DNA from 2 places in the Paenibacillus sp. WG02 genome. Region 2 is predicted to be linked to the other one. Evidence: riboswitches for the same ligand, from Rfam matches in the RefSeq annotation. Region 2 holds a riboswitch; the other holds the start of a gene.
The links. Region 2 has a riboswitch for S-adenosylmethionine ahead of metA (homoserine O-acetyltransferase MetA). Riboswitches for the same ligand answer to the same signal wherever they lie in the genome.
Positions count from the first base shown of each region.

Region 1: linked by a shared signal. The riboswitch ahead of ACBP55_RS05925 (hypothetical protein) and the one ahead of metA (homoserine O-acetyltransferase MetA) in region 2 are both predicted to bind S-adenosylmethionine.

Region 1 is NZ_AP036016.1:1,238,518-1,241,937, reverse strand. It holds gene ACBP55_RS05930 (sigma-70 family RNA polymerase sigma factor) at 1-439, shown strand, start outside; gene ACBP55_RS05925 (hypothetical protein) at 623-1,198, opposite strand; SAM riboswitch class I at 1,300-1,429, opposite strand; gene ACBP55_RS05920 (ABC transporter permease) at 1,523-2,743, opposite strand; gene ACBP55_RS05915 (ABC transporter ATP-binding protein) at 2,758-3,420, opposite strand, start outside.
Region 2 is NZ_AP036016.1:6,865,532-6,868,951, reverse strand. It holds gene corA (magnesium/cobalt transporter CorA) at 30-965, opposite strand; gene ACBP55_RS31030 (hypothetical protein) at 1,269-1,496, opposite strand; SAM riboswitch class I at 1,743-1,871, shown strand; gene metA (homoserine O-acetyltransferase MetA) at 1,974-2,918, shown strand; partial or broken gene ACBP55_RS31020 (aminotransferase class I/II-fold pyridoxal phosphate-dependent enzyme) at 2,953-3,420, shown strand, end outside.

The DNA.
Region 1 (3,420 bases), 2.8 Mb from region 2:
CGAGGTTGCAGCCAGACAACTTGCGAGCCGTGCACGCCGTCGGGTACAGGGAGCAAAAGCGACAGCGGATTCGGAGGAGTTCAAGCGAAAACGGGAGCTTGTAGATGCTTTCCTAGCTGCGTCGCGCTCAGGAGATTTTGAGAAGCTTCTTGCGGTATTAGACCCCGATGTCGTGCTCCGAAACGATCCTGCATTTCCACCGGTCGCAGCATGGCCACTTGTTCACGGTGCGGAAGCTGTGGCCAAGGGCTTCGCTGGTCGCGCCCAGGGTGCACGGCTGGTGCTCGTGAACGGATCTGTAGGCGTGGTTGTTGCTCCTCGCGGTCAAATGCTTTTCGTACTCGAACTCAAAATTGTGGATGGCAAGATCACCGAGATCGACATGATTGCCGATCAAGCGCGCGTTCGCCAGCTCGACTTAGCAGAAATGAAGGATTGATGGGTGTACAACTTTATATGATGACCCGTCAATAGGTACAGATTCTTGTTATGGCACTTCCGCAAGATGTTATACCGGTAATAGACCGCGATTTTCGCGGTCTATTATTTATGACTCTCAACAATTGTTGTCCAACGAGAATGGTACCAGCTTCCAAGTCTTCACCTGATTTGTCGAAATTTTTTAGAAAAAGACGTACGCTTGCGTATGGTCAAATAAGTATGCTTGATCCCAGATGTATCTTTGATCCTTGTTGTTTTTTGATGCCCGTCCAAGTTTTCCATTTAGATCCATTAATGCAGACTCAATTAATTCGGATCTCACGGGTCCCCATGCCTCTTGTTTTTGTCTAACGTAGTTCAAGCTCTCAACCAAGGTCAGACCTTTTATTCGCTGAAAAGGAGCAGCCCACAAAACCGTATCACACTTCATGCTTTTACAAGGGATCGCAAATCCCCTTAACCCACATGCTCCCGTCTTTGTAGAGAGAGCAATTAGCCCACAGACATAAGCTGTGCTGTGTTCAAATAAGAGCTTTTCTGTAAGCTCACTGTCAAATCGAAAACATTCTATTTGGGTAATCTTACAATGCTTCAAACTTTCAAACGAAAGATCTATAACCGAATTTTTCAAATTTAACGAAGAACTACGAAGGGTACGAGTATCCTGGTGATACTCGATTGTCTCATTCATCGTAAAAGTGATCCCTTGGTTTAAAATCTCTTTGGCTGGCAGATTGTCAGGTATCGTGATCGCCATCCTGTTCCCTCCTATTACACTAGTTTTGTTTGTTAATGCAAACAAAAATGACCTTCCCTGGAATTAGAGAAAGGTCATAAAAATTCAAAGTCATATCCTCACTCTTATCTCCCAGATTCGCTTAAGATCAGCGTTTCCGCAAGAATTAGCACCGTGCATTCCTTGTTTAACAAGGGTTTGTCGGTTGCCGGGTTTCATCGGGCTAGTCCCTCCACCTGCTCTTGATAAGAAAATTCAACATATTCAATTATTTCTATATTACTATAAAGTTCTCCGATGTCAAGGGATTTAACACTCCCTGATCAATCAGCCCAATTTGCCTACTCAATACCAACTTGTAAATACAGAAGAAGTCCCATAGGCTAACGGAAATGCTGCTCCGACCATCAGTACTGGTCCCCACCAAGTGAAGAAAGAGATCCCCATGCATAGGCTGATTAAGATCAGCGCCGGCAATACAAGGATAGGAATTGCAGATTGTAGAGCTTGATGTTTCGTTGTGTCCTGTATAGGAAACAGAGTCAGAAACGGAGCTGTCAATTCATCCTTACAGAAAGATTTTCTCCAAAATACCAATAGGCATGCAGCAAGGATCCAGATCGTAATTTTAAGGGCACCCGGCAAAATAAACATAGCTCCACCGATCACAGCAACGAACTGTATCGTTTGTTTCCACTGTGTACCATTTCTAAAAAAGGATTTCGTTAATAAATCAGCGATTCCGTTGCCGGCACCTTTCCCTTTGAACAAGCGCTGCGATTTCCCGAATAAAAGGGGATACTTCCGTGTCGGTTTTCTTTTCCGCTCAACAACACGAATTAACATCAGGGAGACAATGCGCATCCGTGAATCTCTTTCTCTAGCGATATCAGCGAAGAAAGCGCCTTTCTCTTGCAGCCGTATTCGGCTTAAGAAAACAACCAGCACTAGAAAAAGAAGAATTGCCGCCCAACTATAGGAAGTGTTATGACTTACCTCTGTAACTAACACTTGATACAAGAAGAAAAGTCCGACAAAAATCACAATCCGCAGCAACCAAAACACAATGCCATATACACGAAGTGCAAGCAATTGGCGAAGCAAGCCTAGGTTAATTTTCAGCAAATAGGTAAGCAACCATAAACAAATAACTTGCAACACGCTATAGGAATACGTTTGAACTAATAATGGAAGAAATACGAGCATCAATATTAACGTCGTGATTCCTTGCAACACTAGAGAGTATCTATAGCCAAGGAGCATGAGATGCCGAAACCATTTCTGGTTCTGTCGGAGGAAAAGCTGGTCCCCCTCTTCAACAAAGTATCGAATGGTTCCCAGCCATGTGAACACATAGAAGACCGCCGTAATCATAAACATCGATATCCAACTAAACCAAGATGGCTGAGTCGCCCACCAGGAGTAATATTGATAGCCAGCCACAATCATCAGTGGAATGACAAAATAAATCGCAATGACCCAATCCACAGCCATTCGCAAAGCCCGATACTGGAAATGCCAATCCGAGCGCACTCTTCGTGTGAAAACTTGAAAACTACTCTTCAACCCATGGTCCCCCTTCATAGTAACGAATGGAAGCAGTCGAACAATGGCGCGTCAGGCATGCCGCATTGCTGCTGAATGTCCTGCAGTGTTCCATTTGCTACCAATCTGCCACCTGAAAGAAGTACAAACGAACTGCAAATCCGCTCTGCTGTATCTAACACATGGGTACTCATCAGAATGCCTGCACCGCGCTTGCGTTCCTCATCCAACATCCCTAGGAAATCTTTGATCGCTTTCGGATCCAATCCAATGAAAGGCTCGTCCACAATATACACATCTGGTTTATTCAAAAAGCCGAGGATGAGCATAATTTTCTGCTGCATCCCTTTGGAAAATTTTCCGGGCAATTGATGCTTCTCGTCCAGCAGTCGAAACCGATGCAAGAGATCGTCTGCACGCTCTAGGAACACCGTTCGATCCAGATCGTAGACGGAAGCAGCAAATTCCATATGCTCCCATAATGTCAACTCATCATACAGGATTGGATGCTCCGGAATGTAACCATAGCTTTTTCGTTCACCCATAAAGGAGATTTTACCCTTAAAATCCTTCAATAATCCAAGGATGCTCTTAATCGTCGTACTCTTCCCAGCTCCATTTGGACCTAATAGCCCCACCAGTTCACCTTGTCGAACATCAAAGTGAACATTTTTAACAATATCTGGAACCTCATCATA
Region 2 (3,420 bases):
CCCTCACTCTTTCCACGTTGAAAATGGATTTACAGCCATTCTTTTTTACGAAATAAGACATACATGCCTATGCCCAATGCGGCCATGAACGCCAATACAATTTCATCGCCATGAGGGACACGAAGCCCGAGAATGTTATCGAAATTCATTCCGAATACGCCTGTTATGAATGTCAATGGCATGAAGATGGTCGTGAGTGCGGTAAAAACGCGCATGATCTCATTCGCTCGGTTAGCGACGCTAGACTGATAGGCTTCTCGTAAGTTGCCCATGAGATCGCGCAGCGTATCAAAGGTATCCACGATCTTTACGGCATTTTCATAAATGTCTCCGAAATATTTTTGCAGCTGATGGTCAATCAGTCTAAGCTCTTTCTTGCCAAGTGTTCCAATGACATCACGCTGAGGAACAAGCACTTTTTTGAGCCATAGAATCTCTGAACGAAGCCCGATAATTTCATTCAAATGTGACTTTTTGGTTGCCACCAGGATATCTTCTTCCAGCTTTTCAATCTTGGCCTCGATACGGTCGCCGACCGCCACATAATTATCGACGACAAGATCGACCAGATGGTATAGGAAACGATCGGCGCTATTTACTTCCTCTTCCCAAAGGAAAGGTTTCAAAGCCCGAAGTTCATTTATTTTTTGCCTAGTAACTGTAATAATGACATGTTTGCTTAGAAATAGATTAAGTGCGCGAAGAAAAATTTCCTCATCATCAAATCGAATACTATTAATAACGATAAAATAATGGGAATCGTAGAACTCAATTTTGGGACGTTGTTCTTCTTCGCTTAAGCAATCCTCCACGGCCAAATCATGAAGATGGAACAAAGGTTGAAGGATCTCTAAGTCCTCTACCCCTGCATCAATCCAATAAAAGCCTCTTTCTGGAGGTGTAAGGGCGACAGTCACGTCATCAACCAACGTAAAAATGCCATTCTGAACCCACCGTGTTTTCATCTGATCCACCCCTTTGAATGGAATCAGTCGGTTAGTTCATCATTTTAGAGCAAGGCTCCGAATGAAGGAATAACCGACTGCATTCCTACACTATTAAATTGTTTAAGATCCTTGCAGGTTCTACTCCTCGGTTCTCCGTCCAAACGTATGCCCTCCTTTTTCGTCCGTGTCGAATACTTGTCTAGTATAACCCTTCATATATCACGTTTCAAGCTATAAAAGTTTGCAGAAACTGGGTAAATTGTTGTTTAGATAACGTATGGAAATAACGCTCAGTCGGTGTCAAAAAAATAGCCACCATGATTACATGGCGGCTTTCAAAATTTTGTTTTTAATTTCTTTGTAAATTTCAATTAATTCAGGATCACCGCGCTGCAGCAGTTCTTCTTCACTGTTAGCACCATAGATACGGCATAACAGGGCAGCAGCATCCTCTGCTTGTTGAATCGTTGGTTTTGTGGTTTCAATCAGGGTGAAAAAGCGATTTAATGAAGCAAAAGCGGAGAAGCTATCGATCGTTTGGGTTGACATAAATGACCTCTTTTCATGAAAAATGATTTTATCCACAGAGTGTTGTTATATATATGAACGATTTAATATCATATAACCCGTTTTTAATCGTGTTTAAACATATTTGTTTGATACATTTTGTATCAATGGTATCATAAGGGGACAAACTGTTGCAATTTCTTTGCCCGAATTTCTTTTGAGAAGCGTTTCATGCCTTGACTTTGGGTGAATTTATAGTATGATAATTTTAATCGCATACGTTACATTTTCTTATCAAGAGTAGGTGGAGGGACTAGCCCTATGACACCCGGCAACCGACAAACCTTTGCAAGCAAAGGGGAGCACGGTGCTAATTCTTGCGGAAACGCTGATTACAGCGAATCTGGGAGATAAGAGAAGGACATTGACTTTGATTTTCCATGGCCTTTCTCTGATTCCAGAGAAGGTCATTTTTGCATTTATTTTCCAAAATAAAACTTATGAAGAGGAGTGAACAGGATGCCGATCAAGATTCCTGACAACCTGCCTGCCAAAGAAATTTTAAACCAAGAGAATATCTTCACCATGGACGAATCTGTCGCGTATCACCAGGATATACGTCCACTTCGGATTGCTTTATTGAATTTGATGCCAACCAAAGAAACGACGGAGACGCAGCTGCTGCGCTTAATCGGGAATACGCCATTGCAGGTGGAATTCGTGCTTCTGCATCCTAAAACTCATACTTCTAAGAACACTTCCGTCGAGCATTTGGAAATGTTTTATAAAACATTTGACGATATTAAAGATGAAAAGCTGGATGGTATGATTATCACGGGTGCTCCTGTGGAACAGATGGAATTTGAAGATGTGAATTACTGGGAGGAATTGACGCAAATCCTGAATTGGAGTAAGAACAACGTCACTTCTACCTTGCATATTTGCTGGGCAGCACAAGCAGGCTTATATCATCATTTTGGTGTGCGAAAGTTTGCGCTCGATAACAAGATGTTCGGTGTATTTCCTCATACCGTTCAGGTACCGAATACTAAGCTGCTGCGCGGCTTTGATGAAGTATTTTATGTACCGCAATCTCGTCATACGGATATTCGTCGTGAAGACATTGAACAATGTCCAGATTTGGAGATTTTATCGGAATCTGAAGAATCCGGTGTTTATATCGCTGCAACGCGAGATGGGAAGCATATTTTCGTAACAGGACATTCCGAATATGATGCTTGTTCATTGAAATGGGAGTACGATCGGGATGTGAGTAAAGGGCTTTCGATTGATATCCCCAAAAATTATTATCCGAATAACGACCCGAGTAGACAGCCTTATAATACTTGGAGAGCGCATGCGAATCTCCTGTTCTCTAATTGGTTGAATTACTATGTCTATCAAGAAACACCATTTGAATTGAACGCTAATATCAACGAAAGCTTGGCAAGCTCGCAATTGTAATCAGAACCCATACCCTGAGGAGGAACTCCCTTTGTTGAAAATCGAAAGTCGTCTCGCCCAAATTGGCTCTATTCAAGAACCCGTTACTGGAGCTGTCAGCTTCCCAGTCTACCAAGCTACTGCGTTCCGTCATCCGAAGCTTGGGCAAAGTACAGGATTTGACTATGCACGTACCAAAAGCCCGACTCGCAAGGTGCTCGAGGATGCTATTGCTCAGTTGGAGTCAGGAGATGCGGGCTTTGCTTGTTCCTCAGGAATGGCTGCGCTGCAAACCATTTTCGCTTATTTCAGCCAAGGAGATCATCTGATTGTTTCCTTGGATCTATATGGCGGTACGTACCGTCTGCTTGAGAAAATCATGTCGCGCTTTGGTGTGACCGCTACTTATGTAGACACGAATGATTTAGACGGATTGGAAGCGGCTTATCAGCCGAATACCAAAGGGCTTGTCATTGAGACACCAACGAATCCGCTGATGATGATTACAGACCTTGAGCTTGTG